Pleurocapsa sp. PCC 7327: one gene and its partner. The protein of the gene in region 2 interacts with the protein of the main gene of each other region in a pairwise test. Links are inferred from orthologs where the notes say so. Each region holds a gene or a part of one and is shown on either strand. Other genes may lie near its edges. The genes, in order: gyrA and gyrB.

Evidence for each region.
Region 1: the proteins of gyrB (region 2) and gyrA interact in binary tests that used the Escherichia coli proteins (3 or more experiments, as listed by UniProt). The link is inferred for Pleurocapsa sp. PCC 7327 from one-to-one orthologs.

What each region holds. Positions count from the first base shown.
Region 1 is NC_019689.1:1,889,874-1,905,052, reverse strand. The notes cover bases 438-3,576. They hold gyrA (DNA topoisomerase (ATP-hydrolyzing) subunit A), read right to left. Parts: upstream 3,222-3,576; coding sequence 654-3,221; downstream 438-653. Other genes in these bases: PLE7327_RS08480 (hypothetical protein), read right to left, coding at 3,387-3,576; PLE7327_RS08490 (hypothetical protein), read left to right, coding at 438-584. In the rest of the region: PLE7327_RS08495 (Fe2+-dependent dioxygenase), read right to left, coding at 1-199; more of PLE7327_RS08490, read left to right, coding at 366-437; more of PLE7327_RS08480, read right to left, coding at 3,577-4,034; PLE7327_RS08475 (hypothetical protein), read left to right, coding at 4,207-4,461; PLE7327_RS08470 (glycosyltransferase family 2 protein), read left to right, coding at 4,708-5,730; PLE7327_RS08465 (NAD(P)/FAD-dependent oxidoreductase), read left to right, coding at 5,732-7,189; PLE7327_RS08460 (hypothetical protein), read left to right, coding at 7,286-9,022; PLE7327_RS08455 (glycosyltransferase family 2 protein), read left to right, coding at 9,099-10,022; PLE7327_RS08450 (hypothetical protein), read left to right, coding at 10,142-10,351; PLE7327_RS08445 (glycosyltransferase family 2 protein), read left to right, coding at 10,564-11,463; PLE7327_RS08440 (trypsin-like peptidase domain-containing protein), read right to left, coding at 11,632-13,206; PLE7327_RS08435 (saccharopine dehydrogenase family protein), read left to right, coding at 13,464-14,555; PLE7327_RS08430 (MBOAT family protein), read right to left, coding at 14,712-15,179. UniProt on the Escherichia coli protein: A type II topoisomerase that negatively supercoils closed circular double-stranded (ds) DNA in an ATP-dependent manner to maintain chromosomes in an underwound state.
Region 2 is NC_019689.1:3,456,171-3,471,170, reverse strand. The notes cover bases 7,771-10,730. They hold gyrB (DNA topoisomerase (ATP-hydrolyzing) subunit B), read right to left. Parts: upstream 10,235-10,730; coding sequence 8,306-10,234; downstream 7,771-8,305. Other genes in these bases: pdxH (pyridoxamine 5'-phosphate oxidase), read left to right, coding at 7,771-8,243. Outside these bases: PLE7327_RS15470 (ATP-binding cassette domain-containing protein), read right to left, coding at 1-383; PLE7327_RS22775 (hypothetical protein), read right to left, coding at 434-802; PLE7327_RS15460 (GNAT family N-acetyltransferase), read left to right, coding at 1,112-1,561; PLE7327_RS15455 (cytochrome c biogenesis protein), read right to left, coding at 1,574-2,950; PLE7327_RS15450 (cytochrome c biogenesis protein CcdA), read right to left, coding at 3,045-3,785; lgt (prolipoprotein diacylglyceryl transferase), read left to right, coding at 4,052-4,885; bifunctional pyr operon transcriptional regulator/uracil phosphoribosyltransferase PyrR, read left to right, coding at 4,932-5,465; PLE7327_RS15435 (NDP-sugar synthase), read right to left, coding at 5,475-6,653; PLE7327_RS15430 (segregation/condensation protein A), read right to left, coding at 6,768-7,556; more of pdxH, read left to right, coding at 7,596-7,770; PLE7327_RS15415 (CmpA/NrtA family ABC transporter substrate-binding protein), read left to right, coding at 10,908-12,242; ntrB (nitrate ABC transporter permease), read left to right, coding at 12,360-13,199; PLE7327_RS15405 (nitrate ABC transporter ATP-binding protein), read left to right, coding at 13,276-15,000. UniProt on the Escherichia coli protein: DNA gyrase negatively supercoils closed circular double-stranded DNA in an ATP-dependent manner to maintain chromosomes in an underwound state.

The DNA of each region.
Region 1 (15,179 bases), 1.6 Mb from region 2 along the record:
TGCGCTCTAGGACTGCCTTAACCAGATCTGTCAGCTCTACAGCCCTTTCGGAAGTTTTTTCCAGTTGTATATTGTTTTTGACGAGCTTAGCATGCCAACCTGCGGTCATTTTTCCATCCACAAAGTTAGCTTGAGATAAACTCTCAACAACAAATTGGAGTTCTTCTGGGGTAAGAATGTTATCGATAGCCAGAATCATTATACAGAAAAAGAGAGAGAAATATCACCTAAAGCTTGACAATGGTATGCTTGACAACCTTTATCAATTAGAAGTAATCTTACTATTTAAATTAAAAAAAATACAGCCTGCTATACTACCAAACTTAGCCGATCGAACTTCAGAAGACTAATTGAGGAGGAAGACTATGAATTCTAAGGCAATCAGTTTGTTTCTCGCCGTTACCTTAGCGACTACTCTCGGTGCTTGTGGTGGCGCTCAAAACACCGAAGGCGGCGAAGCTGGTGAAGAAACGACTCAACCTACACAACAAGCGCCTGCTAGTCCTGCTAGTGAAGGCGGTGAAGGCGGTGAAGGCGGCGAAGGTGGCGAAGGTGGCGAAGGCGATGAAGGTGGCGAAGGCTAGCTGTTTAAGGGGGGGGTAGGGACATAGAATGTCATGTCCCCACCTACTTTAATGGATTGCAGATACTTTCTACTCTGCTTCGGGATCTTCTTCGCCTTCAGCTGAGGGTGGAACTAGAGCTACCGCAGCGATCGCGTCGTCATCGTCAAGACGTTGCACCCTAACTCCCGTCGCCATCCGCGATTGCAGCGAGATAGCATCTACTGCCTGACGAATAATAATGCCTCGGTTAGAGACGATCATCATCTCATCCTCCCGATTGACCACGTGAATGGCAACCAAGCGATCTTGTGCGGAACGGAACTTGATTGCTCTCACGCCCATACCTGCCCGGTTTTGCAGTCGGAATTGCGAGACTGGAACTCGCTTGCCATACCCGCAAGTGGTAATCGCCAGCAGCCAGGGACCTTGATTTGCCTCTTCCGACGAGACTAATTCCTCATTTTCGAGGGTTTCATCTTCCGATTCTTCCTCAGCCGTACCAATACGAGCAACGACTTGACTGGGTAGGATATCCATACTGATGAGTTCGTCGCCCTCTTTTAGTTTCATCGCTTTTACGCCTCGCGTGGCGCGACCCAAGGGACGCAATTGCTGGCTGTCGGCTTTGAAGTGAATTGCCATGCCTCCTTTGGAACCAAGAATGATGCTATCCTCTTCGCGGGCAAGTCTTACCCAGCGCAGTTGGTCGCCTTCTTCTAAGGAAATGGCAATGAGTCCGTTGGCACGAATATTACTAAAGGCTGAGAGTGCGGTTTTTTTGATGTAGCCTTTGCGCGTCAGCATGATCAGGTAGTCATTTTCGGTAAATTCTTGCACCGCTACGATTGAGGTAATCTTTTCCCCTTGGGAAATGGCTAGCATTTGCACGATGGGCACGCCTCTAGCGGACCGCGATCCGGCAGGGATGTGGTAAGCATTGAGCGTATAAACTACGCCGCGATCGCTAAAGAACAGGATGTTATCGTGATCGCAGCAAGTCAAGAAATGCTCTACGACATCATCCTCTTTGATCTTCGCTGCTGCTTTGCCTCTGGTTGCCCGATTTTGCGCCCCAAAAGTATTGACAGGCATTCGCTTGATGTAACCCTGTTCGGTTAATAAAATGACTGCCTGTTCGTTGGCAATTAGGTCGGTATCGACCAGTTCTCCTTCTGCCTGTATGATTTCTGTCCGTCGGGGAGTTGCGTGGGCTGTTTTGATTTGCTGGACTTCTTGTTCGATAATGGCTTCGATCCGTTCTCGCCGCGCCAGAATGTCCTGCAAGTCGGCAATTTTAGCTTGCAGTTCTTCGTGTTCGGCTTGAATCTTTTCGGCTTCTAATGCCGTCAAACGTCGCAGTTGCATTTGTAGAATGGCATCGGCTTGCGCTTCAGACAAGCCAAATCGTCCTACCAGTTGTGTTTTTGCCGTTGCTGTATCTGCCGCCCCTCGAATTAGCTGAATGACCGCATCTAGATTGCTGAGAGCAATCAATAAGCCTTGCAAGATATGGTCTCTTTCTTCGGCTTTGCGCAGTTCGTACTGAGTGCGTCGGGTAATGGTTTCGATGCGGAAATCGATGAAGACTTGAAGAAATTGCTTCAGACTTAGGAGGTGAGGTTCTCCGTTGACTAGCGCCAGCATATTGGCACCGAAGTTAGCTTGTATGGGAGTCTGCTTGTAGAGGTTATTGAGAACGACGCGGGGATAGGCATCTCGCTTGAGTTCGATGACGATGCGCATGCCATCGCGATCGCTTTCATCCCGAATGTCGGAAATTCCTTCAATCTTCTTGTCGTTAACCAGTTCGGCGATTTTCTCGATGAGCGCTGCTTTATTGGTTTGATAGGGCAGTTGGGTGATGATAATCGCTTCCCTGTCGGGACGACCATGCTGTTCGATGGTTTCAATTTGGGCGACTCCCCGCATGATAATCGAACCGCGTCCCGTAGTGTATGCCTCTTTAATTCCAGCGCGACCTAAAATCTGTCCTCCGGTGGGAAAGTCGGGACCGGGGATATAGCGCATCAAGTCGGTATCGGTCATCTGTGGGTTGTGCAGCAGTGCCACGACTCCATCGACCAGTTCTCCTAAGTTGTGAGGAGGAATATTTGTTGCCATCCCCACTGCAATTCCCGACGATCCATTGAGGAGTAACTGGGGAATCCTGGCAGGTAAGACGACGGGTTCCTGTTGCGAACCGTCAAAGTTATCGACGAAATCGACGGTTTCTGCTTCGATATCTCGAAGCAGGGCGTTAGTTGATAGCGATTGCAAGCGACATTCGGTATAACGCATCGCAGCTGGCGGGTCATTATCCACCGAACCGAAGTTGCCGTGTCCTTCGATGAGGGGATGGCGCATGGAAAAGTCTTGCGCCATTCGCACTAGGGCATCGTATACTGCCGTATCGCCGTGAGGATGGTATTTGCCCAAGACTTCCCCGACCACGCGGGCGCATTTACGAAACGGGCGATCGTGGGTCAATCCCAGTTCGTACATTGCGTAGAGAATACGGCGATGAACTGGTTTGAGACCATCTCTGGCATCGGGAAGTGCCCGTCCTACAATGACGCTCATCGCGTACTCTAAGTAAGATCGGGACATTTCGTTGCTCAGATCCGTAGGAATAATCCGATCTTGAGAGAAGGTCATAGGGGAAAAAACTCCGTTAATCTGTTAATGTAAGAGACAGACAGCTAAAAAGCAATTATAACGAGCAAAAAACGCCTTCTTTTTAACCGAGAAGACGGTAAAAATCGCGAGTTTCTTAACTATTTTAACATGCAGGGTCTCTTTTTGGCTTTTGCCAAGACTGCTTCAAAAATCGAGGATAACTCTAAGCTTTTGATTTTGAGGGGTTAAGTTTTTTAGATTGTGGCGATCGCTTGGCAAAATCAGAATCAAAAAAATATTTACTTTCAATATCTCCTGTCTAATATTTTTATTTTTTTTGGCAAATAAATAATAACTAATAGTGATTTTCCTAAGAAGATTTTTGACTTCCGTCTCCCGAATAAAACTTGATTTGAACGAGAAGATAAACAAAGCCCAAACTCCAAACAAGTAACTGAAAAAAAATTGTACTAGAATGCCAAGATTATCTACCCCGACAGTTTTGCCTGGAAGCCACAAACTTATTCCTACCAACATCAAAACTAAAATGTTTAATCGGTGAAGATTTTTAAAGGTCATCTTCAGCAAAGCTAATAAAAAGAAGATTAGCATAACATTATCGTAAAACCTATGATAAGTCGAAACTCTTCCAATTACAGAAGCAATCGCAAAAAGCGTTAGCAGCGAGGAATTGTGATAGGTATAAAAAATGACTGTAACAGCTACTACGCCGATCAAAGCTAGCAATATTGTTGCACTTGTAGGGGCAATTCCTAAGTTGGTTAAAAAAGCTATACTTGAATATCCCTCGTCGGCAAAGTGTTTTGATTGTCTGAGAAGAGTATTTAACATATAAAGTAAAAAATGCCCAAAGAGGATATCCTCCCGATTTTATTTCCCCAATCTTTGGATCGAGCTTGAGAGAATCTAGTGTAACGTCGTAAGGATATATCCCGCGATAGATATACTGTTGTTCTTTCCATCGCAGCACTAAATCGACAGGATTATTTGGATCGAGCATTAAATGATAAAATCCCTTAATTCAGATAAGCAAAAGCAATTAAAAGCAACAAAAAAGACAAAAAACCAAATTTTATCTGAATTAAGTCTTAAAAATCTCATATTTTCAATCTATTTTTCGTTTGCGATCGCCGACTCTATCGCCAAATATATAATGAATAATCAAAAGCTTGCCCAAGAGCGATTTTCACAAACGCTTTATGCAAATCTCTCCATTGATGCTTATTTAATTTGCCAGCTTGGGCAAAGAGAATGTTAAAAACTCAGCTAGTAACGAGAAGGATTTGAGGATTAACCGAAATCTTATAAGTTATGCTAGTTTACCTTATAACAAAACATAGATCTTCCTTAAGCGCGATCCTTGCTTTGTTAACATGTGTTAGGATCCAGTGTCGATCGTCGTGAAAAAACTTTCATGTATTTTTCATGTCAATTTCAGAAACTTTCCTGAAATTAAACTAAAAGCACTTAACCTAGCGACTAATAGTCTTAGTAGAGAAAAACTGTGAGAAATCGGATACAACCATCGATCTCAGTAGTTATTCCCGTACACAACGGGGGCAAACCTTTCCGGCAGTGTCTGTCGAGCCTAAAAGAGTTTGCACCGCCAGAAACAGAAATTATCGTTGTCGCTGATGGCGATGAAGAGTCAGGAGATATAGCAGAAGCGTTTGGCATGCGCGTCTTGAGAATTCCTAGCGCTGGCGGTCCGGCAAAGGCGAGAAATCTGGGAGCTAGGGCAGCTACAGGCGAGATTCTTTTTTTTCTGGATGCCGATGTCACTATCTGTGCTAGCACGATTCCACAAGTCAGTCGTGTCTTTTGTGACGAACCCGACTTGGCAGCCTCAATCGGCTCTTACGACGATTCGCCTGGGGCAACTAATTTTCTGTCTCAGTATAAAAACTTATTTCATCATTACACCCATCAGACGAGCAGTGAAGAAGCATCTACCTTTTGGGGAGCTTGTGGGGCAATCCGTCGCGATATTTTCCTAAAAATCGGAGGATTTGATGAAAGTTATCGCCTTCCTTGCATAGAAGATATTGAATTGGGCTATCGCCTCAAGCAAGCTGGCTACCGGATTAAACTTGCCAAAAACATACAAGTCAAGCATCTCAAGCGATGGGAAGTCATTTCCCTATTGAAAGCAGACTTTTTTTACCGAGCGCTTCCCTGGACTGCTCTAATTTTACGAAATCGCCAGGTAAAGAACGATCTGAACTTGCAGTGGTCTAGTCGAGTTAGCGTCATCTTAGCCCACGCCTTGTTGGGGTCTACAGTGTTGGCGTGGTGGTGGTTTCCAGCCTTGCCGCTTGCTCTCATCCTCTGCATAACACTTTTGGCAATCAATCGTCCGGTTTACCAGTTTTTTTATCACAAGCGTGGGACGGTATTCGCAATCGCGACCATTCCTTGGCACTGGCTTTATTACATCTACAGCGGACTAGCATTTGCGATCGGTATTCTTCGCCATCTACTGAGCACAATTCCCTATAACTCAAACCAAAGAACTATCAATGGCTAACATGGAACATCATCCCGTCGTTATTATCGGAGCAGGTCCAGCAGGTTTAACTGCTGCTTACGAACTCGTCAAGAATAGCGTTCGTCCCCTCGTACTAGAAGCAGATAATAAAGTGGGCGGTATTGCTCGCACTGAGGTCTACAAAGGCTATCGCTTCGATATTGGCGGACATCGCTTTTTTACCAAAGTAGGAGAGGTCGAACAACTGTGGTACGAGATACTCGGAGATGATTTTATTAAAGTTCCCCGCCTCTCGCGAATCTACTACCGAGATAAGTTCTTTGACTATCCCCTCTCATTCTCCAGTACCCTATCGAATCTGGGACCGATTTTCAGTGTCCTAGTCGTCTGGAGTTATCTCAAGGAAAAATTAAAAGCTCTCATCAAGCGTCCCGACCCGCAAACTTTTGAAGAATGGGTAACGCACTGTTTTGGCAAACGTCTGTACAAAACGTTTTTTAAAACCTATACCGAAAAAGTCTGGGGCATTCCTTGTAGTAAAATTCAAGCCGAATGGGCGAAACAGCGCATCAAAGGCATGTCGCTCAAGGCAGCTGTCATTAATCTTCTATTTAAGAGAACCAATGCCAAGAGTCTGATTAAAGAATTCGACTATCCAGTTCTCGGTCCGGGAATGATGTGGGAACGGTGTCAGGAATTGGTGGAAGACAAAGGCGGACAAGTGCGTCTCAATACCAGAGTCGTTCGCATCGAGAGACATGGCAGCCGCATCAAGAGAGTCATTGCCCAACACGACGAAAAAACTATCGAGATTAGCGGAAATCATTTTATTTCTAGCATGCCCGTCACCGCCTTGCTTCAGCGCCTAGATCCCGCTCCGCCAGAGGAAGTTTTGCACGCAGCGCGATCGCTTTCCTATCGAGATTTCTTAATCGTAGCGCTGATTGTCGATGCAGAAGACTTGTTTCCCGACAACTGGATTTACATTCACAGTCCGGAGGTGAAAGTCGGTCGCATCCAAAACTTCAAGAATTGGAGTCCGGCGATGGTTCCCGACCAAACCAAGACTTGTTTGGGAATGGAATATTTCTGTAGCGAAGGCGATGCTATTTGGGAGATGTCCGATACGGAATTGCTCGATTTGGCAACGCAAGAATTGGATAGTTTGGGTCTCGTCGATGCTAGCAAGGTTGAAGACGGTACGATCATTCGCCAGCGCAAAGCATATCCCGTCTACGATCGCAATTATTACAAGCACCTCCAGGTCATTCGCGATTACATCGAAACCTTTGAAAACTTACAAACGGTCGGACGTAATGGCATGCACCGCTACAACAACCAAGACCACTCGATGCTGACGGCGCTTTTAGCTGCTAAAAACATTCTCGGAGAGGAACACGATCTCTGGAACGTCAATACGGAACGCTCCTATCACGAGGAATTTACTCAAGAAGAGTGGCAAAAACGACAACAGGAATTAAAAGCAGCGCAAGTCTGAGACAAGTCGTTAGAAGGGGTAAGGCAATGCCTTGCCCCGAAAAAATGCTGCTCTCTTAGCAGGTTGGCACGAGGATAGTTAGACAATTTAATTTTCATGTTATATACGCTCGTCGTTTGGACGATACTAATTTTTGTTTGTCCTGCTATCGGAATAGCCGTTCTCAATTGGTTAAAAGCAGATTGCTTCGATCGCAGGAGCGATCGCTTGATGATTGCCGTTTGGTTGGGGACGATCGCTCCTAGCATATCGTTGCTTGCCGTCTCGCTGGTTGTTCCCCTATCGCCGTTGGTCGGCGGGACAGTCGCGATCGCTTTAGTTGCATTGTCTTTGGGATCGCGCCAGGCGAGGAGGGAGATTTTTAGTTTTCGAGTGCTTCTTTCTCCGAAATTAATTACAGGATTTCTCGCTATAGAAATAATCGTTGCCGCTTTAACGACCCAACAAATTAATTGGTTCGATACGGGTCTTTACCATCTCGGTTCCATTCAATGGCTATCTCAATTTGGAGCCGTTCCTGGATTGGCTTTGATTCATTCTAGATTTGGGTTTACCTCATCTTGGTTTGCTTTTTCTGCCCCGTTAACCCCTCAATTTTTAGGCGATCGCGTCGGGGCAATTACTAACGGATTTGTTTTTTTAATTTATGTTTTCCATTTTTTAATCTGTTTGCAGCGAGGAATTACCAAAAATCTTCGGTTATCCGATTGGTTTTTTATTTTCTTTTCAAGCGTAATTATTTGTGCCTATACTTTATCGGCTTTTTTGAATGAATCTATTCTGGTATCTTTTTCTCCTGACGTTCCAATAACGCTTCTTATCGGCGTCACAGCTTGGAGTATTTTACTCATTTCTAACTATTATCAATCCCTTTTAATAGAGAATAATACTTCTCATTTAGATGCCTATCTTATCCCGCTGATTCTCTCTGTTGGAGCAGTTAGTATAAAGCTGAGTGCTATTCCGCTTTTAGCGATCGGCTTTTTGTTTTATGTTTTTGGGAAAAAGTTAGCGATCAAACGAGTTTTTGTGGGAGTTATCCTAGTCGCTATTGCGTTACTACCTAATGCTCTATTTAGTATTACTACCTCTGGATGTCCCCTCTATCCTTCCCAGTTTATGTGCGTCGATCTACCTTGGTCGGTTCCAGAACAAACCATTGTCCAAGAAACGTCAAAGATAACCGGATTAGATATGCCGTCTGGTAGCGATAATTTTTTATTGGAAGCATTCCAGAAGCGGTTTACCTGGATAAAATCTTCAATCAAATTACAAATAATGCTTCTGTTATTTGTTACTTCACTAATTTTATCAATTTGGATGTTAATAACATCGAGAAGCTCGAATCCTCCTAAAATGAGGGGGCAAAATTGGATAATTGCTTTGGGGATATTAGGAACTTCTTTCATATATACTAAAATTCCTTTGTTAAGATTTGCTTTGGGATATTTAATTGCAATCCCTGCCTTATTTTTAGCTAAATATTATTTGGTTAGGGGAGAGAAAAACTTTCTCTTATCTCATTTTTTCAAAATAATCGAGTTGACTAGAGTTAAACAATTCGCTCGCTTAGGAGCAATTGGCTTAGCTGTAGTTTCTCTTGCGATCGCGGGAGGACAATCTCGCCTAGTTTTCCCCTCTAAATTACCGAGTTTTGATTTAATATATGCAAAAATTAATGATGTAGAGTACACCTATCCAGCCAACTGGACTAATAAATGCTGGATTACTAAATTGCCTTGTTCGGAAGTAGGAATAAAAAATGATATTAAATTGCGCAATCCAGCCAAGGGAATAGGAGCGGGATTTATTCTCAACGAACCCAAAAAATAGAGAAATTGATAGATGGTTAACCGAGGAAAATTCTCGCTCATTGTAGATTTTATTAACCCGTCAAAATCATCGGATCATGGAGTACAAATCTGGACCGTTTGTTTCTGCGATCGTTCCGGTTTTCAACGATTCCGAGCATCTAAAAATTTGTTTGGAAGCTCTAGAAAAACAGACCTATCCAAAAGAGCTTTATGAAATAATTGTTGTCGATAACGGTTCGAGCGATCGCGAAAAAGTTCAAAGCATTGTCGCTCGATTTAGACAAGCTATTTTAACCGATGAAAGCATTCCGGGTTCCTACGCCGCTCGCAATAAAGGAATCTCGCTAGCTAAAGGAGAAGTAATCGCCTTCACCGATGCAGATTGTATTCCCGCTCCAAATTGGATAGAAAAAGGAGTAAACAATTTGCTCAAAGTTCCTAACTGCGGGCAAGTAGTCGGTAAAATAGACCTTTTTTTCAAAAACCCAGATCGACCGACAGCAGTCGAACTTTATGAAAGTATTACTGCGTTTCCTCAGGAGAAATTACTTAAGGAGTATAAAGGTGGGGCTACCGCCAATGTTTTTACCTTTAAAGAAGTCATCGAGCGCGTCGGAGCTTTCGATGCAAGTTTAAAATCGAATGGCGATCTTGAGTGGGGAGCGCGGGTTTTTGCTGGGGGATACGTGCAAATTTATGCCGATGACGTATGCGTGGCGCATCCAGCAAGATATTCTCTGGCTCAACTGTACAAAAGAACGATCAGATTAGCAGCAGGAAGCTATCAGCGGCAGTGTAAAAACGTATCTTCTCGCTTAGAAAAGCAGAAGCTGTTTCTCGATTGTTTATGGCGCAATATGATTCCTCCTTTATTTTTTGTCTTTAATGCTTTTCGAGATTCGCGCTTGCAAGGATTAAACCAGAAAATTCAAGTGTCTCTGATTATGTTTTATGTCAGATACGTGAGTGCTTGGGAACTGTGTCGGCTTCAATTAGGAGCAACGTCAGCGAGAGAATAGCCTTGGAAAGGATAGGAGTCAGGAGTCAGAATAATTAGATATTCTGATTGCTCGCTCAACTAAGAGTTTTTATGAAACTATAGCTTCTACTTTTCTATCTTATGTTTGAGCAAAAAACCATGAATGCAATCCTAGAAAATATTTACGAGACTGGCTACGTAGAAGACGCTGAGGGAAATTCGATTAATCCTTTCCCCGTTGCTACTCCTCGCGAGACGGGCACCATTCTCTACGATCTAGTTCAGAAACACAATTTTCAAAAAAAGGATATGTGTTGTTTGACGATATATGGATGCCAGGAATTAGGAAAGTTTTGTATTACATATTAAGAAACCGACGCTATGAAGTTGTCAAAATTGGCAATTTTCCAAATTTATCCACGTATTTAATGAGAGTTGCCTACCGCTTTTTACAGAATCCTTTTGAAAGAGATTACGGAGGAATCAGATTTTTCTCTCATAATATATGCCTGCTGAAAAAACTTTCTGAGGATAAGCGAGACTGGAAATTCCATCGCTCATTTTGACAAAAATATAAAACTATGGAACCCAAACAGCCTTTCTTTTCCATCATTATTCCCACTTACAATCGCCCAGAGCGACTGGAAACTTGCTTGAAGTCCCTAACTCGTCTGAACTACCCGCGCGATCGCTTTGAGGTTATTGTCGTTGATGATGGTAGCGCGCGATCGCTAGATTCAGTCGTATCGCCATTTAGAGGAGAACTCAACCTCCAGCTCATTCGGCAAACTAACGCCGGACCCGCCGCTGCCCGCAATACGGGCGCCGCCAGTGCGAGGGGAAAGTTTCTTGTCTTTACCGACGACGACTGTCAACCCGATCCCAACTGGTTGAAGGTGCTCGAAACCCATTTCGACCGGTATCCCGATGGCTTGCTCGGCGGTCATACAATTAACGAATTATCTGAGAATCTCTACTCAGAAGCCAGCCAGCTTTTAGTCGATTATCTTTACACTTACTACAATCGCGACCCCCAGCGAGCTGCGTTCTTTACTTCTAATAACTTTGCCCTATCGACAGAACGCTTTCGCGAGCTTGGCTACTTCGATACGACGTTTCCCTTGGCGGCAGGAGAGGATCGGGAATTGTGCGATCGCTGGTTGCATCGCGGTTACACAATGGTTTACGTCCCGGAAGCTTTAGTCTATCATGCCCATAAACTTTCATTGCCTACCTTTTGGCGGCAGCATTTTAACTACGGTCGCGGCGCGTTTCATTTTCACCAAGTCCGTTCGCAACGCAATCTAGAACCTATTAAAGTCGAGCCACTGACGTTTTATACCGACCTACTGCGCTATCCTTTTTCTATCCCATCTCGCCATCCAAGAGTCTTATTGGCTGGCTTATTTTTTGTTTCCCAAGTTGCCAATGTCGCAGGATTTTTCTGGGAACGGTTGCAGCGCGATCGCAGTCTTTTGTGATTTTAGGGAAACGAGTTATTCCTTAACAGGCGATCGCTAACAAAGGAGGAATGGTCAAGGCTTTTAAAACAGAAAAATCTCGAAACTCATTCATAACATCAATCAACTTGAGAAAACATCGTCAAACCCCAGGAATTTTAAAGACCTGTAACCTTAATATAAGATAAATTAATATAAGTTCTCCCATCTCCCATTAGTTATTCTCAGCCAGGGAACTACTTCATCGATAAAACCTCTAATTGTTCCAACTGAAATATGTCTTCCTACACCGGTTTTTCGATGTCTGTGAGAAGTGATCCCGATCGCTTGTCCATAAGAGTTAATCAATGGTCCGCCGCTATATCCGGGGAGAACTAAGTCACTAGAAGTTATAAAAGCTTTTAAAAGCGTTCTATAAGATTGTATTTTTTGACTCTGTAATTTAAGAACCTGTCCATTGGACATCTTCCATTCTTCTGGGAAAGGAAAGCCAATTGCATAAACTGGATTTGAATCTACTAAAATTAACTCCCCTCCTGCTTCATCTTTAATCTTGGTATCAGCCCAAGTAACTTTTGGCAGATCGTTAGCTCCTTGTAATTTTAATAAAGCCAAATCAAAAACTAAATCGCTTTCAAAAACCTTGCCAGTAAGCTTTCTTCCATCTTTTAATTTAACTGATACCGTTGATTTCGTTCCGATAACATGCTGGTTAGTAAGAACCAACCCATCAGAAGTAACAATTATGCCACCACCGCCACATTCGCCGTCTTGGCTCGTTTCTTTTTCGATACAAACAATAGATGGACTAACTTTTGCATAAACTCGATCGGGAGACAGGATTTTTCCTTCTTCAACAAAAGCAGTTGCCATTAACTTAGAGGAATTAAAGGCAAGATTTTTTTTATTGTCTGACTTAGATTGAAATTGAGCGATTAATTGTTCTGCTTGCCAAGCATTGTAATTATTAGTTGCTCGATAATCTATTTTGCTTTTTTTCCGAAATAAATCTCGTGCTTTGGTTAGATGAAAAATTGCCTGTTTTTCTTTTCCTAAAATTCCTAAAACATTCCCTAGATCGCTATGAGCTTCTGCAAAATCTGATTGAAGATCGACGGCTATTTGGTACTCGGCGATCGCGGCGGGTAAATCCCCCAGCATATCTAGCACTATTCCTAAATTATAGTGAGACCAAGCACTACGAGGATTTCTTTTTACTTGCGATCGGTATTGCTCGATCGCCTGGGCTAGGGTACTATAGTCCCACCGATCGGAAGCTGGTTTCAGGATTAGGCTATACCTAGCTAAAGACTCATTGGGGTTAACAGGCATTTTTTTGGCATAAGCTTCTATGAATTCTTGGAAGTAATGTTCGGTTTTCAACAGCCAGCCTAAATTGGTATTAGCGACTCGATAGGATGGCTTAAGATCGAGTGCTTTCCTAAAAGCAGCGATCGCGTCTTGTGAGCGATCGTTCCAAAAAAGAATTACCCCTAGATTGTTATATGCTTCCGCTAAGTTAGCATCCTGTGCGATCGCTTTACGAAAAGCTATCTCTGCATCTAGCATTTGTGAGTGTTGGTAAGACTCGATTCCTGCTTCTAAAGCAGCGATTGCATTGGGATGGCGAGATATGCTTTCTTTCTCAGTAGTGACAGAAATATTGGTACGCAAGCGATCGAGGCGTGCTATATATAAAATTAGAATGCCAACAATAACCCCGCAAATGACTAGAAAATAAAACTTTCGAGTAAATTTAGACATGGCATATCTACAAGACTTGCCTCTCAATCTCGGTTTTTCTACTCGGAACCGATTTAGCGCTCGATCGATTGGATCGTAACCCATCCCATTATAATTGAACGCGATCGCGCTAAAATCGATCTCCCTACAGGATAAGCAATACAGAAAGATAAATCTTTAAAAAATAAATTTCTTGGAGCTAAAATATTAACCTAATAGACTGAAATAGCCTTGTATGTTCGGGTACGATCTTTGAAATAATTTTTAATCTAAAAAAAATGACTAAAAAAGTTTTAATTATTGGGGGTTGTGGAAGAATTGGGAGTAGCGTAGCTCAAGATATCGCTAACCACACCGATGCAGAAGTTATTGTTACGGGTCGCCAACCCAGACAAGATATTAAACAACCTCTACAATTTCTTGCCTTAGATTTAGAAGATTTAGAAGGATTAAGAGCTGCGATCGCAACTTCTAACTTAGTCATTCATTGTGCAGGACCGTTTCATTATCGAGATGGTCGGGTTCTCAAAACTTGTATCGAACAAGGCGTTAATTATATCGATGTTAGCGACCACCGTTCTTTCTATCAGAAGGTTATCAATTATCGAGACGAAGCAAAAACGGCTGGTATTACGGCAATTTTAAATACGGGAGTTTTTCCAGGAATTTCTAATAGTATGGTTCGTCAAGGAATAGAACAGCTTGACGCAGCCGAAACGATTCATCTCAGTTATGTTGTAGCAGGTTCTGGCGGTGCTGGTATTACCGTCATGCGAACGACTTTCTTGGGATTGCAACAACCATTCGAGGTGTGGATAGATGGCAAATGGCAAAAAAAATTGCCTTACACCCAACGAGAAGTTATAGAATTTCCCAAACCGTATGGCAAGACAGGCGTTTATTGGTTTGACGTGCCAGAAACTTATACCTTTGCTGAATCTTTTCCTGTCAAAAACGTTATTACAAAATTTGGGTCAGTTCCCGATCTATATAATCATCTAACCTGGATTACAGCTCATGTTTTTCCTTCGGCATGGGTTAAGAGTAAAAAAGGAGTTGAATTTTTTTCTCATGTCGGTTATAAAATGACCTCCGTGACCGATCGCTTTAGCGGCATTGGGGTAGCAATGCGAACGGAAATAAGCGGCAAGAAAGGCGATCGCAATGTCAAATATTACTCGACAATGGTACATGAAAATACAGCAATTGCTGCTGGATATGGAACGGGAGGCGTTGCCCAATTAGTACTAGCAGGAAAACTCCACCAACCTGGAATTTTTCCGGTAGAACAAGTCTTGCCAACTAATTTATTTGAGGAAACTATGGCAAGTCGAGGAATTAAAATTCATCGACAACTGAACGTTGAATAATATCAAATCCGTTTAACGATCCCCAAGAAATCAATTTCTTGGCTAACAGCATAAGTCCATTAACATGGACTGAAAGCCTTATCTAGCGAGCGCGAAAGTCCTCGCCTATAGGACTTTCGCGCTCGAGCAAGGGAATTCTAATGAATTCCCTTCCCGCTAAAACTCGAAATAAATAAACTTCGATGGGGTTTTTTCTGCCAGTAGGACAGTTAAACCAAGCAATACTGGCGATACCCAAGGAGAGAGAAGTAACTCGTACTCAAATTTCCGCTGCCAAATAGCGATATGCTCCATCAGGAGAACAGCCGTTGCCAATATCAAAATAGCAATCAGCATGACTCCTTCATTTAGGCTATAGGAACTAAATAATTTGCCCAAGCCAGTCAAAGAATAGTTCCAAGGGGTTGCGATCGCAAGTAATTTAGCTAGCAGTCGTCTAGTATTCGTCTCCATAAAGAATAAACATCCTAGAACCACTGAGGCAAAGGTTAGTCCCCAAGAGACAAATTGAGGCTGGGACATGTATTTGCCGATAAAGCCATAAAAGGGTCTGCCCAAATAGCGTAAAACTAGCAAGAGAGCGCCGTGATAGGCTCCCCAAAGGATGAAATTCCAGGCAGCACC
Region 2 (15,000 bases):
ACTAAATGCAATAATTCATAAACTCGCGACTTTAGGCGACTATTTTTCCAACCTTCTAGGGAAGGAACGAGACCGATATTTTCTTCGACGCTCAAGTGAGGAAATAAACCGATTTCCTGAATGACATAGCCGATGCTGCGGCGAAGTTGAATCGCATCCCAAGCAGTAGTCGGGCGATCGCTGACGATAACTTGTCCTTGCGTTGGCGATAGCAGGCGATTGATGAGTTTTAAGGTAGTCGTTTTGCCGCTACCGCTACGTCCGAGTAAGACTAGGGCTTCACCTCGATAGATACTAAGATTGAGATCGGATAGAAGATATCGCTGTTGAACTCGATAGCTAACATCTCGAAATTCAACAGCACTTTTTTGTTCGTCAGTCATTAGTCACGCGCGATTAGATCTCAGTTTCTAGTCTAATTAACTGGCTCGACCTAAAATGGCAATGGTACGCGAAAGCTAGAGATAGGGTCTTCCGGACTTTGCACGTTTTGTTCTATATTTTTCCAGTATTGATTGACCGTTTTGTATCTTTGTGCAAAGTTACTGGTTTGGTTTTCAAAGGTAGGTTGACTTGCGCGTGCCTCGTCGCCATACTCTCCGCCAACGTCTTCCAGCCATTCGGTTGGCGTTTTTGCTTGGGTTCCCTGCAAGTCCTGTGCCGTTCCTAATGGAACGACTAGGGGTTTGGGTTGAGTTATCGGAGTACTAGCGAATCCGGGAGAAGAACCGATCGCGATTCCAAAAGTAAGTAGCGCGATCGCAACTTTGGCAGAATCCTGTAATCTATTTTTGGTAAGCATAACTGCCACCTTTTGACTGTAGTGTAAGTAACCTCGGTATTTTTTCTCTACTCCTCAACGTCAGTTTTTACACCACACTTTTGCTTTTTCTTAGGTCGGCATTTAATCTTTGCCCGCTCGGATACAAATAGATAGCTTTTTCCACTTTTAGGATATCTCGTCAGCCGTTATCATTTCCTTAAAATAATTGTTAATTTTACTACCCCATGTAGGACGCTCGGTTCGTTGAATGATTACGTTGAATGATTATTATGTAAGCGAACTGCTCGAATTAAACTAACACTGAAGAATTCAGCTTATGGTTTTGATATGAGTAATTTACACATTAAACAAGTTAACTATACCGAAGAAGCAACGACAATTCACTCTATTCGACGCTTAGTTTTTCAAGAAGAACAAGGAGTAGCGCCAGAAGTAGAATTTGATGGTCGAGATGAAACAGCTACACATCTTTTAGCTTATTTAAACGGTCAGCCAGTAGGAACGATAAGAATTAGATTCTTAGATAAAAAAACAGCCAAAATAGAAAGATTAGCCCTTTTACCTTTAGCTAGAGGCAAGGGAATTGGGAAAAAATTAATGAAGGCAGCTACAGAAATTGTTGAAAAGAACGAGAATTATGAAGAGATTGTTATCCATGCTCAGGAATATATTAAAGAACTACATAAACAGCTAGGATTTGAATCAGCAGGAGAGCCATTTTATGAAGCGGGCATTCTTCATATAAAAATGATTAAAAGATTTGTGCGATCGCATTGATAATTGTAGAACTTAAACTGTTTCCATAACTTGAGCGGATTTTTCCAATTTGAGTTCTTCTACAATTGCTATCAATTCGCGCTCAAAACTGACTTGGGCGCGATTGGTTTTTCCACCGATATAAAAGCGATCCCCCTCCTGCAATGCCCAAATTTGGGAATGAGAAACGTAACTCATCACTACCCCCGCCATCAACAAAGCAAACCCAGCATAAACGATTGGTACGCCTGGATCTGCCTTAATTTGCAATCCCGTACTGCCAACGAGTTCGAGGATCTTCAAATTTACTCCATTGATTGGTATCGCCATTCCAGAACGCACTGCACCGACTAGATTGCCTCGATTGTCGTAGACTACCATCGTGCCTTGCAGATCCCTGGCAATCAAGGAAACTCCTTCACTCAAATCGGTCTTTGTGGGAATCCACGTTCCCCAAAGGCGACCTCTTCCATTGGTATTCAACTGAGCCATCGGCAGTTGGAAAATGGGGCTATTATTAATTTGCACCCTTACTCCAGCAATCCCCCAATCGGTTTGATAAAAAGTCACGCCGCGATAACGCAGGGGTTGGTTAACATAAATTGTCTTGCGGTCTAATTCTTCTCCTTGCTCGTTAATAACAGAAAGATCGGAATAAAACTGATCGATCTCTCCATTAGGCGTGTAATCGATCCAAAAATGATTGACTTTAACTGCCCAATCTTTAGGAATTTGTGGCGCTGCTAGAGGACCTGATTCTAAAATATTTCCGATCTGAAATGTCTCGCCACTCGCCACCATTTCCTGTGCCAAAAAACCCGTGAGAGTACCCCAAATTCCTCCTGCCAAAATCATCAAAATCCCTGCATGAACGATAATAGGACCAATCCGTCCAATAATCCCTTTACGGGCATAGAGAGCATTACTTTCTTGAAAAACTTTATAGCCACGCTTTTTTAGCAAAGGAAGTAGAGATTTAGGCGACCCCGTATCAAGTTCTGCACTGAGAGCAAGTTTTTGAAACTGACGGGGCTGCTGATATAATTTCCAATGTCGAGCTGCTTTGAGAGCAGGAAATTGACGAGTAAAAGTGCAGGCAGTTAGACTCGTTCCAAACAAAATTAATAAGGATAAAAACCACCAAGTACTATAAACATGATTCAGCCCTAAAGTTAAAATAAATTTCCAGGTAATAAATCCAAATAATGCTGGATCTGTTGGATAATTTTCTTGATAAAATTGCAGCGATTGCCCTTGTTCTATAAGGGTTCCACTAACACTAAAAATGGCAATAACCAAGAGTAAAACTATTGCCAAACGAAGATCTGTAATAACTTTTATAAGGTAACGAAATCCTTGTTGAGGTAGAGATAGCAACTCTGAGGGATTCGATGAATCTGAAATTGTCATTTGATTTTAGATTTTGGATTTTTGGAGCAATGCAGATAGTTTTTGATAAATTTCTTGGTAAAGATCGGGATATTAAAATTAGGATGAGATCGGTTTAAAAACTTCCTACAGGAAGCCGAGATAGAAGAGAAAAGACCCCAAATACTATTAGCAGCACTCCACTTGCCGGCTTAATCCAACCCGACCAACGACGCAATTCTAGTAACTTTTTGAGAGAAGCCGTAAAAGTCCCCGCTACAATCAAGGGTGTAACATATCCGCCAGTATAGGAAAGGAGCAATCCCGCTCCCAGTAATAAGTCTTGCGTCGAGGCAACCCAAGCGAGTAGACTTGCCAAAACGGGGGTGCTGCAAGGAGAAGCAACCAAACCAAAGGTTAAACCTAATAAATAGGAACGCAAACCAGTCGGAAATTCTTCTTTAATCCAATCGGTAGCTCCCAAGGAAGGAAAGCGCAAGGGCAGCAATGCTAGTAAATTCAGCCCCATGATAATCGCGATCGCGCTCACCAAAATGGGCAGTCCGATGCCGACTTGTCCGTAAACCCGTCCTAAAGAGGCGGCAATAATTCCCAATCCTGCCAGCGTAGTCGCCAATCCTAATGAAAACCAAGTAGACTGAACGGCAGCCTGCCATTTCCCTTTTGCCTCATAACCGCCAATGTAGCCAATCGTAATAGGCAACATCGATAACATGCAAGGTGTCAAGCTAGTCAGCAGTCCTGCCAGGAAAATAATCGCAAGGCTAACCCCGCTCAGATGAGTTAACTGTAGGGAAACCAGGCGATTGGCAAATTGTTCGAGTTGGTAAAGTTGAGTTTGTAGATGTTCGAGCATTTTTATAAAAAGCTTACCCTGGTTGAATTGTAACTCAGCGAGCCGACTGCCAACCACGCGATCGCATTTGTGCAAAGGAAAACTGGGAATGATAGATTAAATTTATCATTGGCTAAGTTAACAAGGCTCGGTCAAATTGCAAAAATTAAGGATTAACCAAAACAGTTTAAAATTAGCCAGCAAAACATTTTGAACGTTGAACTCTAAGCTTTAAACTTTGAACTAATCACGATCCCAATTGATTCTAACCTTATTCTTTATTTTCCATGCTGTTAGCCTTTCGATTTCAATCGCCCGGTCCGATCGTGTTTGAGATAGGATCCGTAAGCATTCGCTGGTATGGGTTCTTAATTGCCTCTGCCGTCTTGATTGGGGTGACTTTATCGCAATATTTAGCCAAGCGTCGTAATATTAATCCAGATTTAATTGGAGATTTAGCTATTTGGCTAATTATTGCTGCTATTCCCTCTGCGAGGCTCTATTACGTCATTTTCCAGTGGCAAGAATACGCCCAACGTCCCGGCGATATCTTAGCAATTTGGAAAGGGGGAATCGCCATTCATGGGGCAATTATCGGAGGAACATTAGCAGCAATGATTTTTGCACGTCTTAATAAAATTTCCGTTTGGCAATTGCTCGATATTGTCGTTCCCGCACTTGCTTTGGGACAAGCGATTGGACGTTGGGGCAATTTTTTCAATTCGGAAGCTTTTGGTAAGCCAACCCATTTACCTTGGAAACTTTATATTCCCCCTAGCAATCGCCCGCCGCAATATCTCGATTATGAGTATTTCCATCCTACTTTTCTCTACGAATCAATCTGGAATTTACTCGTTTTTTTGTTGCTGATGTATATTTTTTTGTGGGGATTGAAACATCGAGAACGCCTAAAAGTGGGTACGATCGCCTTAGTCTATTTCGTTGCTTACAGTATCGGTCGCTTTTGGATTGAAGGATTGCGTATCGACAGCTTAATGTTTGGTTCTTTAAAAATGGCTCAGATGGTCAGTCTAACTCTAATTCTTCTTAGTTCGATCGCACTTGTATGGGTTTACTGGTTTAGGCGTTCCTTACCAGATGTAGTTCCCAGTAGCGACTAACACTATCCAATGACTAATGACAAAGGACAACTGAGCGATCGCTAAAATGACACAAGTTATTGAAATTCTATCAGCTGAAGAGATACGCCGCACCATTACCCGATTGGCTTCTCAGATAGTCGAAAAATCGGGGGATCTTTCTCAAGTTGTTTTATTGGGAATTTATACTAGAGGCGTTCCCTTAGCTTCCATGCTAGCCAATCAAATCGAGATCCTCGAACGAGTCAAGGTTCCCATAGGAGCGATCGATATTACCTTTTATCGGGACGATCTCGATCGCATTAAGACACGAACTCCAGAGAAAACTAAAATTTCTTTCGATCTCACTGGCAAAATAGTTATTCTAGTAGATGATGTTATTTATAAAGGGCGCACTATCCGCGCTGCTCTGAATGCCGTTACCGAATACGGCAGACCCCAAGCTATTCGTTTGCTAGTCTTGGTCGATCGCGGACATCGAGAATTGCCCATTCATCCCGACTTTATTGGGAAAAAACTCCCCACCGCTTCTGAGGAACGAGTGAAAGTCTATCTTCAGCAAGTGGACGGACGCGATGCAGTCGAGTTGATTAAAGGATAAAAACTAGCTCTACTCGCCAGAGCCAGTGCCGTTATTGAGCAGGGAAAAGATGGCCTGATGCTCTTGCGTTTCTTCAAAGTTTGGCGTTTTGCGAGTATCGTTAATGAGCCAATCGAGGGCAGCGGCTTTCATATCGATTGACGCTCCGGTTTTATCGACGCAATAGCGACCAAAGACTAATTTATTCTCCAATCGGACTCCCGACCCCAGACGGGAATAATCAAAAATGATGCTGTTATCCACTGTAGCGCCACTACAAATCCTACAATTCGGACCGATCATAGAAGGTCCGATAATCTTGGCGCCATCGTCGATTTTCGTCATTCCCCCGATATAAACGGGACCCGTAATCTCTACTTTATCCCAATTAACCGCTACGTTAAGCCCGGTATAAATGCCCGGTTTGACCTCAATTCCAGGAATCTCGACATTTTTAATTTCCCTGAGCAAAATAGCTCGAATCGCATGCCAGTAGTCGGGGACTTTCCCGATATCTACCCATTCAAAATCCATATTGACAGCGTAGAAAGGAGCGCCTTTCTCGACTAGCTTGGGGAATAGCTGACTGCCGAGGTCGTATTCTATGCCAGGTGGAATAAAGTCGATGACTTCTGGTTCAAAAATATAAATTCCCGTATTGATTTGGGTGCTTAAGGCTTCTTCAACCGAGGGTTTTTCTTGGAAAGCGATAATGCGATCGCTCTCGTCTGTGACGACTACCCCATAGCTAGAGACGACTTCTTTAGGCACGGATTTGGTAACGATTGTAGCGATCGCGCCTTTTTCTTTATGCCATTTGACGGCTGCAGTTAAATCTAGATCGATAAGCGCATCGCCGCAGAGAACCACGAAAGTCTCGTCAAAAAACGGATTAAAATCCTGAATGCGCCGTAAGCCTCCTGCCGATCCTAACGCCTCTCCCACCAACTTCCCATCGTCAACGATCCGCCCTTCAAAGGAATAGGCAATTTGAACGCCAAAGCGCTGACCGTCACGGAAATAATCTTCGATGCGATCGGCTAGGTGACTCACGTTTACCATTATTTGGTCAAAGCCATGCTCTCGTAGAAGTTCTAGTAAAAACTCCATCACTGGCTTTTGAAAGATGGGAATTAGTGGCTTGGGAATCTCATAGGTAATCGGTCTTACGCGAGTTCCTTTACCAGCCGCCAGAATCATGGCTTTCATGAATACTTGTTCCTCACCTATGGCGCGAATGACAATGACTATGATGAATAATAATGCCCAGTTTAGCACTTACCTCGCAGAAATCGAGAAAATCGTTTTCAACGAGGGGACAATCTAGCGAACCACTTGAATTGTAAGGTCTTGATAAAATTCAGCTTGAGATAGCTCCACTTTAGACTGAGAACACAGCAACAACAGCGCCCAGAAAACGCCAACTTTATCCTTAGCTTTAGGAGTTTCTCCCATAGCTCTGGCATCGTTGAGCGAACTTTGCGCCCACCAGTTCAACAGTTCTTCTAGCTCGATTTGCGTCTTTTCGGGTGCTAGCTGCGGCAACTCAAAGGTGAGAAACTGTTCTAAGCGGCTAGCTAACTCGGTCAAATTTTCCTGATGAGCGAGTTGAGCGATCGTGCGAATGGCTTCTCGGCGAGATTGAGGGCGAGAACGCTCTACTACAGCAGCAGGAGCAGAGACTTTCTCTAATTCGGCAGCAATTTGTTCGATTTGCGCGATCAGCTCTTGCAGCGTCACCCGTCGTCTGCGAAGAGGCGGTGCTGAAGCTCGCCTGCGGATGCGGCGTTCTAAATCCCTCGGTAGGGAGCGTTGGGGATTTTCTTCTTCTAATAACTCTAATTCTTCCGGGGCAATGTCTTCTTCATCGGCTTCAAGACTTGCTAAGGTATCGGCTTTGAGTAACACTAGCATTGATGCCCACAAGAAGGCTTGCCCGAATTTAGGTAAATTTGTCTGTCCTCGAACGGCATCGATCTCGTCGGGGAGTCCCAACTCCCTCAAAAAACGGTCGATAATGTCGATCGCGGGAACATCCCAAGGGTCGATTTCTCCGTTTTGTGCCAATTCGATTAAGGTGGCGATCGCTTCTTGAGCAGGCGTTATCATAATCAATTAATGAACTGCGAACGATTAACGATCTAAAGCTAGATGGCGAACATCTCGATAGCCGATTTACGTCAAAATTATACTCTTGCAGGCTTAAGCGAAGCCGATGCCGATCGCGATCCCTTCCAACAGTTTCAAGTCTGGTTGGCGGAGGCAGTCGCAGCTCAGCTGCCCGAACCCAATGCCATGACTTTAGCAACGATCGCGCCAGATGGCAAACCTTCAGCCCGTATGGTCTTGCTCAAAGATTTCGACGAACAGGGTTTTACGTTTTATACCAATTACAACAGTGCCAAAGGACGGCAGTTAATCCAAACTCCTTGGGCGGCGTTGGTGTTTTGGTGGGCGCAACTAGAACGCCAAGTCCGCATCGAAGGTAGAGTTGAAAAAGTCTCCGCCCAAGAATCGGACGAATATTTTGCCAGTCGTCCCGAAACCTCCCAGCTAGGGGCTTGGGTATCCAATCAAAGCCAAGTTATTGCCAGTCGCGAGGTTTTAGAGAAGCGATTTGCCCAACTCAAGGAAGAATATGCCGGACAAGAAATTCCCCGCCCGCCTCACTGGGGGGGATTTCGAGTTATTCCCAATTCGATCGAATTTTGGCAAGGTCGCCCCAGTCGCCTGCACGATCGCCTGCGCTATCGCTTGCTCGAAGATGGGAGCTGGTTGAGAGAACGGTTAGCGCCCTAGTAGGGGCATGGCATGCCATGCCCCTAGGAATTCAGGCGTTGCAGGGATTTTTGAAATTGGGATTAGATATCCAAATCGGTAAATTCGAGTCGAGAACCGTGGGTTTCGATGAATTCTCGTCTGGGAGCAACGCGATCGCCCATTAACACTGTACAGATGCGATCGGCTTCGGCGGCATCCTCAATCTCGACTCGCTTGAGGGTGCGGGTTTCTGGGTTCATCGTCGTTTCCCAAAGCTGATCGGGCATCATTTCCCCCAATCCTTTGAACCGTTGGATAGTGTAATTTGCATTGGCAGGGAACTGATTGATAATTTGAGCTTTTTCGCGATCGCTATAGCAATAGTAATGATTGCGACCTCGCTCTATTTTATAGAGGGGAGGACAAGCGATATAAATGAAACCGCGATCGACCAATTCCCGTTGATATCGATAGAAGAATGTGAGCAACAAAGTGCGGATGTGACCGCCATCCGAGTCAGCATCGGTCATAATCACGATGCGATGATAGCGCAACTGCGACGCATCAAATTCTTCTCCTTTGATTCCCAATCCCAGTGCCGTAATTAACGACTGAATTTCGTTATTTTTGTAGATCTTGGCATCATCGGTTTTCTCGATGTTGAGGATTTTTCCCCGTAGCGGCAGAATCGCTTGAAAGCGCCTGTCTCTTCCCTGTTTGGCGCTGCCACCAGCTGAATCCCCCTCCACGAGGAAGATTTCTGACTCGCTGGGATCTCTAGAACTGCAATCGGCTAATTTTCCTGGCAAGGGAGAAGATTCTAAGACCGATTTGCGGCGAACTAATTCGCGGGCGCGACGGGCAGCTTCAGCCGCTTTGAAAGCTTGAACGGCTTTTTCTATAATCGCATCGGCAACTTGAGGATGAAATTCTAAGTACTCGTTCAAGGCTTCCCCGGCGATGGAATCAACGATTCCTCGAACTTCTGTATTGCCAAGTTTAGTTTTAGTTTGTCCTTCAAATTCGGGTTCGGGAACTTTGACGGAAATGACCCCCGTCAGTCCTTCTCTGACGTTTTCTCCAGCAAGGTTAGGCTCGTTGTCTTTAATTTTATTTCGTTTGCGAGCCACGTTATTGAGCGTGCGCGTCAGAACGGTTTTTAATCCTTCTAAATGGGTTCCCCCATCAATGGTGCGGATATTGTTGGCAAATCCTAACAAGTTGTCGCTGTAAGCATCAACGCACCACTGCATGGCAACTTCGAGTTGAATGCCATTTTTTTCTCCCGACACATAGATAATGTCTTGGTGTAAGGGTTGTTTTTCCCGACACATGTAAGCGACGTATTCTTTGATTCCGCCTTCATAGCAATAGGTCTCGACGTGGGGTTCGCTCCCTCGCTTGTCGGAAAAGGTAATTTTGACTCCTGCATTGAGATAGGCAAGTTCTTTCAATCTTCCGGCGAGAGTGCTATAGTCAAACTCAATACCGCCCGTAAAGATTTGCAAGTCTGGTAAGAAGGTGATAGATGTTCCCGTGCGCTCTTCCTTCTCTGGCTTGATTTCCAACTCGGTAACGGGAATGCCCCTTTCGTAGCGCTGGGTGTGAACTTTGTTGTCTCGCCAGACAGTAACTTTTACCCATTCCGATAAGGCATTGACGACGGAAATGCCAACACCGTGCAGTCCGCCTGAAACTTTGTAACCGCCGCCGCCAAATTTCCCGCCAGCGTGCAAGACTGTCATGACAGTTTCGAGGGCTGACTTGCCAGTGGTGGGATGGGTATCTGTGGGAATACCGCGTCCATTGTCGGTTACGGTGACGGAACCATCGGAGTTAATATCGACTTCGATGTGGGTACAGTAACCTGCCAACGCTTCGTCAATAGAGTTATCTACCACTTCGTAAACGAGGTGATGGAGTCCTCTCGGTCCAGTCGTACCAATATACATCCCCGGACGCTTGCGTACGGGGTCTAGACCTTCAAGAACTTGAATCTGTTCTGCACCGTAGTTACTCGTGCTCGTCATAAAATTCCTCAAATCAAGCTAAGAGCCGCCGAACGACTCTCTTGACAGCAAAATCCTCAAAAATTCTAACACAAAAGGGTTACAGACGGCTTTAGAGCAGTTCTAAGGAAAGTTTGTTAAGGGCTGAACCCCTACTAAAAAACTTTTTCTCGAACGCTTTTGATTGATACAATTGTACCATAAAAAGCGCCTAGAGTAAAAACGCTCCTCAGACTTTACTGAGTTTATGCAATAAAAAATCTTTGTGATGCTAAAAATGCATGAAAAATTATTATCTGTAACAAAAAATACAATATCCTTCATTAAAGATTGTAAATTGAAAGAATCGATCGCTACTACTTTTGTGCATAAAGCCAAACTAAATGCATGATAAAAACAAGCTTATTCTTGGGATTTAGGAAGGAATTAGCTGACGACACCTTAACATGAGAAACCAACTAAACTGGTGCGACCGACCCAGTAACTCTCAATGATTTAAAAATCCAAGCCTCAATGGAATTACTCCCCAAATTGACTGCCGAGAAAAATTGTCTAAAAAAGTATTTAATAGACATTTATTTCTCACAGAGATTCTAATTTACCCATGGGATCGAATTTCGACAAACTTTTGTTATCTGTAGGAAAATCTCTAAATCTTGCCTATTTTTTAACAGCTAGAAATTATCGGGAAAACATGAGCAAACTATCTAGACGCAAATTTATTTTAACCGCAGGTGCTACCGCCGCAGGCACAGTGATTCTTCATGGCTGCACCAGCAGCAATACTCAGACAACTACGCCGACATCTTCTTCCACTGCAACGACAAGTCCTGCTGCTGCCTCAGGTGACGGACCCGAAGTCACGACCGCCAAACTCGGTTTTATCGCGCTGACCGATTCGGCTCCCCTAATTATTGCTAAGGAAAAGGGTCTTTTCGACAAATACGGCATGACGGGAGTAGAGGTTGTCAAGCAAGCATCTTGGCCCGTCACGCGAGACAATTTGGAACTGGGTTCTGACGGTGGCGGCATCGACGGGGCGCATATTTTAACTCCCATGCCTTACTTGATGACAATGGGTCTAATCACCAAAACCAAGCAACCCCTGCCGATGTATATCCTCGCTCGCCTCAATACTAACGGTCAGGGAATTTCTGTTGCGAATACCTACAAAGATCTAAAAGTCGGTTTGGATAGCAAAGCCCTCAAAGGAGCCTTTGAAAAAGCAAAAGCAGGCGGCAAACAAGAAATTAAAGTAGCGATGACTTTCCCAGGCGGAACTCACGATTTGTGGATTCGCTACTGGCTAGCTGCTGGAGGAATTGATCCAAATAAAGATGTTTCTGTCATCCCCGTACCGCCACCGCAAATGGTAGCCAATATGCGAACTGGTAATATGGAAGCTTTCTGCGTCGGCGAACCTTGGAATGCTCAGCTAGTTAACCAGCAATTAGGGTATACAGCTATTGTGACGGGAGAACTTTGGAAAGATCACCCAGAAAAAGCCTTCACTATGCGCAAAGATTGGGTCGATAAAAATCCCAAAGCAGCTAAAGCACTTCTGATGGCGGTAATGGAAGCCCAGCAGTGGTGCGACAAGCCAGAAAACAAAGAAGAAATGTGCCAAATTATCTCCCAGGATAAGTGGTTAAAAGTTCCAGTCAAAGATATTTTGGGACGCCTGAAAGGCGAGATCGATTACGGCACGGGCGTCGTCAAAAAAGATTTCCCCCAATTAATGAAATTCTGGTCAGATAATGCCTCTTATCCTTTCAAGAGTCACGATTTGTGGTTTTTAACCGAAAACATTCGCTGGGGATATATTAAGCCAGATACGGATACGAAAAAGTTAGTCGATAAAGTCAACCGCGAGGATCTTTGGAAAGAATCGGCTAAAGCACTAAAAGTTGCCGATGCAGAGATTCCTAAGAGTACTTCTCGCGGTGTAGAAACCTTCTTCGATGGCGTGCAGTTCGATCCAGAAAAGCCAGAAGAATATCTCAAGAGTCTGGCAATTAAGAAAGTATAGAAAGTCAGTTGTTAGTAGCTAGTCGTTAATAGTATTTGTATTTTACTAATTGCTAAGGCTCGCTACTAACTCCCCCATACCAACTAACTACTAACCAAAAACCAATAACCGATCGAAATGACTGCTAATCTACGAACTCGTTCCCAAAATAATATATTGGCTTCTCTGTTACCTGTCCTGCAAAAATCGCCCAGAAAAGTTATTGCGCCCATTGTAGCGATCGCAATTTTCTTAATCGTTTGGCAAATTTTAGCCGGGGGATCCAAGTCTGGGATTCCCGCACCTTTAACGATTCTCCAAGAAACTTGGAATCCGCTCATCATCAATCCTTTCTTTGACAACGGCGGAACGGATAAAGGGTTATTTTGGCAAATTTTAGCCAGCTTGCAAAGGGTTGGGATTGGCTTCTCTCTATCCGCTATTGTTGGGATTGGTTTGGGCATTTTGATTGGTTCCAATCGCCTGATGTTCGATGCTCTAGACCCAATTTTTCAAGTGTTGCGAACCGTTCCCCCTTTAGCTTGGTTGCCGATTTCTTTAACGGCATTTAGTCAGGCAAACCCTTCCGCTATTTTCGTGATTTTCATTACAGCAATTTGGCCCATCATTATCAATACTACGGTAGGAGTTCAACAAATTCCTCGCGATTACCAAAACGTCTCGCGAGTTTTGCAACTCTCTAAAGTTGAGTATTTTTTCAATATTCTTTTTCCCTCAACCGTTCCGTATATTTTTACGGGGTTGCGCATTGGGATTGGTCTATCTTGGCTGGCAATCGTCGCTGCTGAAATGTTGGTAGGCGGCGTTGGCATCGGCTTCTTTATTTGGGATTCCTACAATAGCGGCCGTCTCAGCCCCTTAATTCTCGCCCTCGTCTACGTCGGGATCGTTGGTTTCTTACTAGATCGATTGGTTGGCTTTATTGCTAGTCTCGTCGTTCCCGAAGAACAGAAGTAAATTTCTTTGTTAGTGCGAGCATCTTGCTCGCGCGGGTATGATGCCCGCACTACATTCAAATTCTTTCTATTGAATAATGTCTTCTTTTATCGAAATCGATCGCGTTGATAAAATCTTTTCCCTGCCAAATGGCGACAGTTATATCGCCCTGAAAAATATCGATCTAAAAATCAAAAAGGGAGAATTTATTTCTCTAATCGGACACTCCGGTTGCGGAAAATCTACCTTACTCAATATCATTGCCGGATTAGATAGATCGACAGCGGGAGGAGTGGTTCTCGAAGGTCGGGAAGTAAGAGAACCGGGACCCGATCGCATGGTTGTCTTTCAAAACTACTCCCTCTTACCCTGGCTGACAGTACGCCAAAATATCGCCCTGGCAGTCAATCGAGTTCTGGGCAATTTGTCCAAAGGGGAACGGCGAGGCATCATCGAGCATAACATCGATTTGGTCGGTCTGAGACACGCAGCCAACAAACGTCCGGCAGAACTATCTGGGGGAATGAAACAACGAGTTGCGATCGCCCGCGCCCTCGCAATTCGTCCCAAAGTGTTGCTGCTAGACGAACCATTTGGGGCGTTAGACGCGCTGACCAGAGGCAATTTGCAAGAGCGATTGACGCAAATTGTCGAAGAGAACCACGTCACAACGATTATGGTGACGCATGATGTAGACGAAGCGCTACTGCTTTCGGATCGCGTGGTGATGCTCACCACTGGTCCAGAGGCACATATCGGACAGATCCTCGACGTACCGATACCCCGTCCTCGCCATCGTCTGGAAGTGGTCAACCATCCCAGTTACTATGCGATGCGCAACGAGATCGTCTACTTCCTCAACCAGCAGAAACGCGCCAAAAAAGTCGGACAAGTTCCCCACAAGCAAGTCGCGATCGCTCGTCATGGCTTAGAAAAAATTAACCTGGAAATCGGCTTTATTCCCTTAACCGATTGCGTACCGCTCATCGTTGCCCAAGAAAAAGGTTTCTTTAAAGAAGAAGGATTAGAAGAAGTTAATCTCAGTCGCGAACCGAGTTGGAAAGCGATCGCCCAAGGCGTGGCAACGGGACGTTTAGATGCAGCGCAGATGGTCGCTGGAATGCCTTTGAGCATGACCATCGGTGCGGGGGGGAAACCGTCTGTTCCCATCATTACCGCGTTGGTACTCAGCCGCAACGGCAATGCCATCACTCTGAGCAAACAGTTCCAGCAGTGGGGAGTCGAGACTTTACGGGATTTGAAAGCTGCCCTAGCCAACAATTCCGATCGAGTGCATACCTTCGGAATGGTTCACCCATCATCGATGCACAATTTGCTTTTGCGTTACTGGCTCGCTTCTGGCGGGATCGATCCCGATCGCGATGTCAGCCTAACCGTCATTCCGCCGCCGCAAATGGTCGCCAACCTCAAAGCCGGAAATATCGACGGCTACTGCGTCGGGGAACCTTGGAACTCCCGCGCCGTTTATGAAGGACTCGGCTACGTCATCGCCACCGACTTAGACATTTGGGCGAGTCACCCAGAGAAAGTGTTAGGAGTACGGGAAGACTGGGTAGCTAAATATCCCAAAACCCATATCGCCCTCGTCAAAGCTTTACTGAAAGCTTGCGAATACTGCGACGATCGCCGCCATCGGGAAGAAATCCTCGACTTACTCTGTCAGCCGCAATACGTCGGCTCCTTACCAGAGTACACTCGTCCCGGCTTCCTCGATCCCTACAATCGCGGCACGGGGGCACCCCCAGAACGGATCTTGCGTTTCAATCAGTTTCATGTAAACCAAACCAACTGTCCCGGACGG